DNA from 2 places in the Sanguibacter massiliensis genome. Region 1 is predicted to be linked to the other one. Evidence: predicted binding sites of a transcription regulator. Region 1 holds the regulator's gene; the other holds the start of a gene.
The links. Region 1 encodes LexA, which represses DNA repair genes until DNA is damaged. Its sites were predicted from a motif close to TCGAACANNTGTTCGA; they were not measured.

Region 1 (3,405 bases):
CGGCAACGGGTTCATGTCGGTGTCGGCGACGCATGCCGCGCTCCTCCTCGCCCAGGGCGCGGGACGTCTTGTGAGGACGTCGACGGACCGCGGCGTCGTCGCGGTGCTCGACTCGCGGCTCGCGACCGCACGGTACGGGAGTTTCCTCACGCGCTCGATGCCTCCGCTGTGGCCGACGACGGATCGCGCGGTCGTCCTTGCTGCGCTGAGACGGCTCACGGCCGACGGCTCCGATGGCTAGGCTGGCTTGGACACGCAGGTCGCTCGCGCGGCCGGCCGCTCAACCCTGGAGGAACGATGCCGAACATCACGCCGCACCCCGACGAGCACACGAAGCTGCGGACGACGAAGCTTGCCGTCGTCGGTGCTGGAGCGGTCGGCTCCACGCTCGCCTACGCGGCGCTCATGCGTGGTGCCGCCCGCACGGTCGCGCTCATGGACATCAACGCCGCCAAGGTCGAGGCCGAGGTGCTCGACCTCTCGCACGGCGTGCAGTTCGTACCTGAGGCCCAGGTCATCGGCTCGGACGACGTGTCGGTGTGTGCGGACGCCGACGTCGTCGTCGTCACTGCGGGCGCTAAGCAGAAGCCGGGTCAGACGCGCACGGAGCTCGCGGGCGCGACGATCGACCTCATGAAGAAGATCCTGCCGGGGCTCGTCGCGGCTGCGCCGAACGCGGTCTACATCATGGTGACGAATCCGGTCGACGTCGTCACGTACGCGTCGCTGAAGATCTCGGGCCTGCCGCCGAGCCAGATGTTCGGCTCCGGCACCGTGCTCGACACGTCACGGCTGCGCTTCCTCATCGCTCAGCACTGTGGCGTCGCGGTCCGCAACGTCCACGCCTACATCGCAGGGGAGCACGGCGACACGGAGATCCCGCTGTGGGACTCTGCGACGATCGGAGGCGTGCCGCTCCTCGAATGGAACCGCCAGTCCGAGCACCACGGCCCGCTCAATGACGGGGACCGGGCCCGCATCGCGGACGAGGTCGTCAACTCGGCGTACAAGATCATCGAGGGCAAGGGTGCGACGAACTACGCGGTCGGGCTTGCGGGGACGCGCATCATCGAGGCGATCCTCACGAATGAGCACTCGGTCCTGCCGGTTTCGTCCCTCCTGACGGACTATTACGGGATCTCGGACGTGTGCCTGTCGGTCCCGTCGATCGTCGGGCGTCGTGGCGTCTACGAGCAACTTCAGGTGCCGCTGTCGGACGCCGAGTACGACGGTCTCAAGGCGTCCGCCGACCACCTGCGGGCGGTCGCCCGGGAGTTCGGCTTCTGAGCATGAACGCAGCATGACGAAGGCCCCTCCGCGGAGGGGCCTTCGTCATGTCGTCACGATGCAGCGAATGCAAGGTCCGGCAGGTGTTGCGCGTTCGGCGTCAGAGCGAACGGAGCACGGAGACGACGCGTCCGAGGATCTGGGCGTCGTCGCCGGGGATGGGGGCGTACGCGGAGTTCTGGGGGAGCAGCCAGACGTGCCCCGAGGTGCGCTTGAACGTCTTCACCGTGGCCTCGCCGTCGATCATCGCCGCGACGATCTCGCCGTTCTCGGCGACGGGCTGGCGGCGCACGACGACCCAGTCGCCGTCGCAGATCGCAGCGTCGACCATTGAGTCGCCCTGGACTTTGAGCATGAAGAGGTCGCCGTCGCCGACGAGCTGCCGGGGGAGCGGGAAGACGTCCTCGACGACCTGCTCGGCGAGGATCGGTCCGCCCGCGGCGATCCGCCCGACGAGGGGGACGTACGACGGTGCGGGGCGGGAGTCGTCCTCGGCGGCGGAGTCGTGGGCGATGCGGGGCTCGGCGCTGGACGCAGGCGTGGACGGGACGGCCGTCGCCACGACGCGGGCGTCGTCGGACTGGACGATCTCGAGAGCGCGCGGACGGTGCGGGTCGCGACGCACGTAGCCCTTGCGCTCGAGCGCCTCGAGCTGGTGCTTGACGCTCGACGGGCTTGTGAGGCCCACGGACGCCCCGATCTCCCGCATGGTCGGAGGGTAGCCACGCTCGTCCAGGGACGTGCGGATGCACTCGAGCACGGCGCGCTGACGCCCGGTGAGAGCGCGGCTCGCCGCGGCGGCGGGCGAGATGGGCCCTGGGGTGGTCTGCGTCACGTGATGCTCCCTCGTCGACCCCCGAATGTCGGAGGCTCGTGGTCGGCTGTCCCTCGTCAGCCTAGGGGAGGACGCGGGCGGGTTCAAACATTCGTTCGATCGTGTCTCGACATCCTGTGGCGACCCTGCTAGAAATAGAACAGCAGTTCGACGAACAGGCGTTCGAGCATCGGCTCGACCGACGAAGGAGCATCGAGATGAGCACCATGAGCCTGGCAGCCTCGCCCCGCACGGCCCGTGTCGCGCCGGCGGGTGCTGAGCTCGCGCCGCTGCGTCTCACCCGGCGCGGCCGGATGGTCGTCGCTGTCCTCGTCGCCTTGGTTCTCGGCGGCGTCGCGCTCCTCTTCGCCAACGGCGCGACCGCTGACGTCCCCGAAGGTGCGCGCGCTGTGACGGTGCGGACCGTCGGCGCGGGCGAGTCGCTCTGGGCGATCGCGTCCTCCGTGACGGCTCCGGGCGCGGACGTCCGTGACGCGCTGCGGGAGATTGCCGATCTCAACGGGCTCACCGGTCCGACGCTCGCGGCGGGGCAGCAGCTGGTCGTCCCCGTGCAGGCGGTCGGCTGAGGCACCGCGTCCGGTCTCGGCTCGCCCCAGCGGGCACCGCTGCGCTGCCGCTGCGGTTCGAGGTCGTTCCTCGGCGTGGGCCCGTGGGCGCGCCGCCTTGCACAGCCCCGGGCGTGGGCCTAAGGTCGCGGTGCCAGCCGAAGTGACATCCCGTGAGGACGCTGATGCACTGCCCGTTCTGCCGGAACCCGGACTCCCGAGTCGTCGACTCGCGGACCTCGGACGACGGTCTCTCGATCAAGCGTCGCCGCCAGTGCCCCGAGTGCGGGCGGCGGTTCTCGACCGTCGAGACGTCGAGCCTCACCGTCGTCAAGCGGTCCGGCGCGACTGAGCCGTTCTCGCGCGACAAGGTCGCCGCGGGTGTCCGTAAGGCCTGCCAGGGGCGTCCCGTGAGCGACGACGACCTCGCTCTGCTCTCGCAGCGTGTCGAGGAGTCGATCCGTGGTGCCGGCAGCGCCGAGATCGACGCCAACGAGATCGGCCTCGCGATCCTCGGGCCGCTGCGCGAGCTCGACGAGGTCGCATACCTCCGGTTCGCGAGCGTGTACCAGGACTTCGGCTCGCTTGAGGACTTCGAGGCTGCGATCACCGCACTGCGCGCCGACCGGGAGGACGCCGCTCGCACGGACCTAGCCGACGGGTCGTCGGTGTCGGCACCGTCCGCAGACTGACGCGGCGCAGGCCGGCGCGACGCGGACCGACGCGACGCACACTGGC
Region 2 (3,405 bases), 260 kb from region 1:
TGCACGAGCTGACGCTCGAGCACCGGCGCAAGCCGGCCCATCGCCCGGATGACCGCACGACGCGCGTCCGGGTCGAGCAGACCCTGCTGTCGGACGACGTGGTCGACGAGCGCCTCGAAGTGCCACCACGACAACCGCTCGGTCGAGTGGCCGACAGACCTCACGAGCGACGCGATCGTGCGTGCGTCGAGGTTCTCCCGCACCGCGAGGTCGTGCAGGTCCGCGAGCGCCTGCGCATCCTCGCGCGTGTACTCGGTGGCGTCAGGACTCGACGGGGGCAGCCCCATGAGCTGCCAGTAGCGCTCGACCCATGACTCGTCGAGCCCCGCCTCATCGGCGAGGTCGTGCAGGGTCGACGAACGCTCGCCGCCGAGCAGACCAGCGACGACGCGCTCGACCTCGTCGGCCCACTCGTGCGACACGTCGGCCATCCTAGGACGTCACGCTCACTCGGTGCCGATGACGCGCAGGTGCTGTACGTCGCCGCTGACGATCCGTTCGACCTCGCCCGCCGTCGTCCTGACGAGGAGCGCCCCGTCGTCGTCGAGCCCCGCCGCAGTGCCCCGCAGCTCTCGGCCACCCGCTGCGGTGACGCGGACGTCCGTGCCGACGGTGACGCACACCGCCGTCACCTCCTCGGCGAGGCCCGCCGCGACCGCGTCGCCCGCGTGCTCGCGCCAGAGCTCGAGGACCTCGACGAACGACGTCTCCATGCCGGCGATGAGCATCTCGCGCCGCTGCGACGCACCGTGCGCGGCGAGCGAGGACGCCGACGCGACGGGGAGCTCGTCGGCCACCTGGTCGACGTTGACGCCGAGCCCGACGACCACACGTTCGTCGTCGACGACCTCCGCGAGGATGCCGCCGACCTTGCGCCACGGGCCCCAGCCGAGCAGGTCGGAACCGTCGGGCGCAGGAACGAGCAGGTCGTTGGGCCACTTCGTCCGGACGTCGAGCGCCGTCATGCTGCGCAGCGTCCGCGCCGCGGCGAGCCCCGCGAGCAGCGGGAGCCAGCCCCACGTCTTCCGGGGCGTGCCCGGCGCGACGAGAAGCGACGCGGTGAGCGCGGTGTGCGGCGGGGTCTGCCACGCACGGTCGAGGCGACCGCGGCCCGCGGTCTGATGGTCCGCGACGAGCAGGGACGGGGGCGGCCACGCGTGCGGCGCCTCGCGCGCCTCCGCGACGAGGACCGTGTTCGTCGACGTCACCTCGGCACGGACGTCGACGCGGTGGAGGACGCCGACGGGCGCATGGAGCAGGTCGCGCAGCAGCTGCGCGTCAAGCGGCTCACGAGGCGCGTCGGAGGTCATGGGTCCATCCTTGCGCACGTTCGTGCGGCGCGTCGCACGCGTTCGTAGAACGCCGCGCGGGTGCGCGCGGAGCGCAGAGCTGGCGTCCGTGGATCCTGGCAGTTCCAGGGGTGAGAGCGGGGTGAGAGGTACGCTCGCCCCACCCAAGTCGAACGAGTGTTCGATAGAGTGAGGGGGTCGCTCCAGCCGGGCAGAAGCTCCCCGGCTATGGCGCTGCGGCGCTGACGACGAGACTTCTGGCAGGACCTGGACGCGAGCAGATCGCGGCGAACGTGACGTGGTGGAACAGACGAGGCGGTGAGCGCATGAACGACGGCACGGACGACCGCGCAACCGACGCGCTCGGGCTCCTCACGTCGATCGAGACGCTCGTCGACGGGCTGTGCTCGCTCGATCCCGCGGCCGCGCCCGGCAGCCTCGCCGCCGAGGCCTCGGCCCGCACCGTCGCGATCCTCGACCGGCTCGGTGCCCAACGGTTGGGGTGGCTCGGTCGGGTCGAGTCCGAGGGCGCCTGGATGGCGGAGACCATGCGGTCGTTCGCGCACTGGGTCGCCTGGAAGGAAGGGCGCGGGCTGCCCGTCGCACGTCGCGAGGTGCTCGCTGCCACGCGCCTGCGCGACGACCTGCCAGCGACGCTGCGCGCAGCGCGCGCAGGACGGCTCAGGGGCCCGCAGGTCGACGTCCTCGTCCGCACGCTCCCGACCTCGGACGCACGACGGGCCGCCCTTGCGGCGCTGCACCCTCAGGACGACGCTCACCGCGGCGCGCAACTTGAGTCCTCGGTCGCCACGCGGGACGACAGCACGCAAGTCGACAGCACGCAGGTCGACAGCACCGCGCCGTCGCTGCTGCCCTCCTCGCTCGAGGACCATCTCCACGCCCCCGGCTGCACCGCGGACGTCGGCCGCTGCACCTGCCCGCGACAGGTCGTCTCCGGCGAGCAGGTGATGCTCGGACTCGCCGCCCGTTTCGACCTGCGGGACCTCGGCTCGGCGGCACGACGCTTCGCCCACGTCGCCGACCCGGAGGCCGACGAGCGCGGGTACCGCCACGCCCAGGACCGGGAGCACCTCGACCTGTCCCGCACGCTCGGTGGCTATCACGTCGCCGGTTTTCTCACCGAGGAGCACGGGCAGGAGCTCTCGACCGCACTGTCCGCCCTCATCGGCGTACCGCCCGCCGACGACAGGCTCCGACCCACCCAGCGTCGCGCCCTCGCTCTCGCAGGGCTCGCCCGCCGCGTGCTCGACGGCGGCGACCTCGGCCGCGGCTCGGCAGTCCGGCCTCACCTCACGGTCCTCGTTCCGTGGCAGGACTTCGAGGCCCTCGGCGCCCGGCCGGGCACCGCGCACGCGGGCACCGCGCACCCGGGCACGCTCGCGGGTGACCGCACGAGCGCGGAGTCCCTCCGAACCGAGCTGTGCAGTCCCGGACCGACGTGGCTCGACGGCACCGGCCCGGTCCCCCGTGAGGTGCTCGAGCGCATCGCTGCCGATTGCAGCGTCACGCGCGTCGTCTTCGGCCCCGACTCCGAGGTGCTCGACGTCGGACGCGCGCAGCGCACCTTCACCGCGGCCCGCCGCAAGGCGGTCATCGCACGCGACCGCACGTGCGTGTGGCGCGGCTGCGACGCACCGCCCCAGATCTCCGAGGTGCACCACGCCCAGGTCCACTGGGCCGACGGTGGCCCGACATCGACCGACAACGCCGCGCTCCTGTGCTGGTTCCACCACCGGCACGTCGATCAAAGCCGCATCGCCATGACATGGCGCGGAGGGTGGCACTTCGGCGAGCCCGGGTCCTACGGCGCGCCTCCCGTCCCGGAGCCGGTCCCCCGGGCACGGACCGGGTGAACGGCGAGGACCGCCGTCCGCGAAACCGCGACTCTCAGCGGCCCACCCCCCGGGAGAACTGCGACGACCGCTGTCCGCCGACCCGCGACTCCCGGCCTCCCGGGGCACAAACCGGGTGACCTCCCCGCACCGCTTCCCTCGCGCCGACCGCCCCCGACCACTTGTGCGACGTCGACATCGACCACCCCAGGAGAACCCTGCATGCCCAGCACCTCCGCACACGCTTTGTCGACTTCCGACAA

Region 2: the regulator LexA is predicted to act here: its motif matches at 1,459-1,474, upstream of C1729_RS06105 (HNH endonuclease signature motif containing protein).

Annotation. Positions count from the first base shown of each region.
Region 1 covers NZ_LT964979.1:1,035,408-1,038,812, reverse strand. Annotated here, with positions in the region: gene C1729_RS04855 (ATP-dependent DNA helicase) at 1-241, shown strand, start outside; gene C1729_RS04850 (L-lactate dehydrogenase) at 298-1,287, shown strand; gene lexA (transcriptional repressor LexA) at 1,388-2,122, opposite strand; gene C1729_RS04840 (LysM peptidoglycan-binding domain-containing protein) at 2,320-2,688, shown strand; gene nrdR (transcriptional regulator NrdR) at 2,853-3,359, shown strand.
Region 2 covers NZ_LT964979.1:1,294,276-1,297,680, forward strand. Annotated here, with positions in the region: gene C1729_RS06095 (adenylate/guanylate cyclase domain-containing protein) at 1-431, opposite strand, end outside; gene C1729_RS06100 (biotin--[acetyl-CoA-carboxylase] ligase) at 447-1,310, opposite strand; gene C1729_RS06105 (HNH endonuclease signature motif containing protein) at 1,616-3,163, shown strand.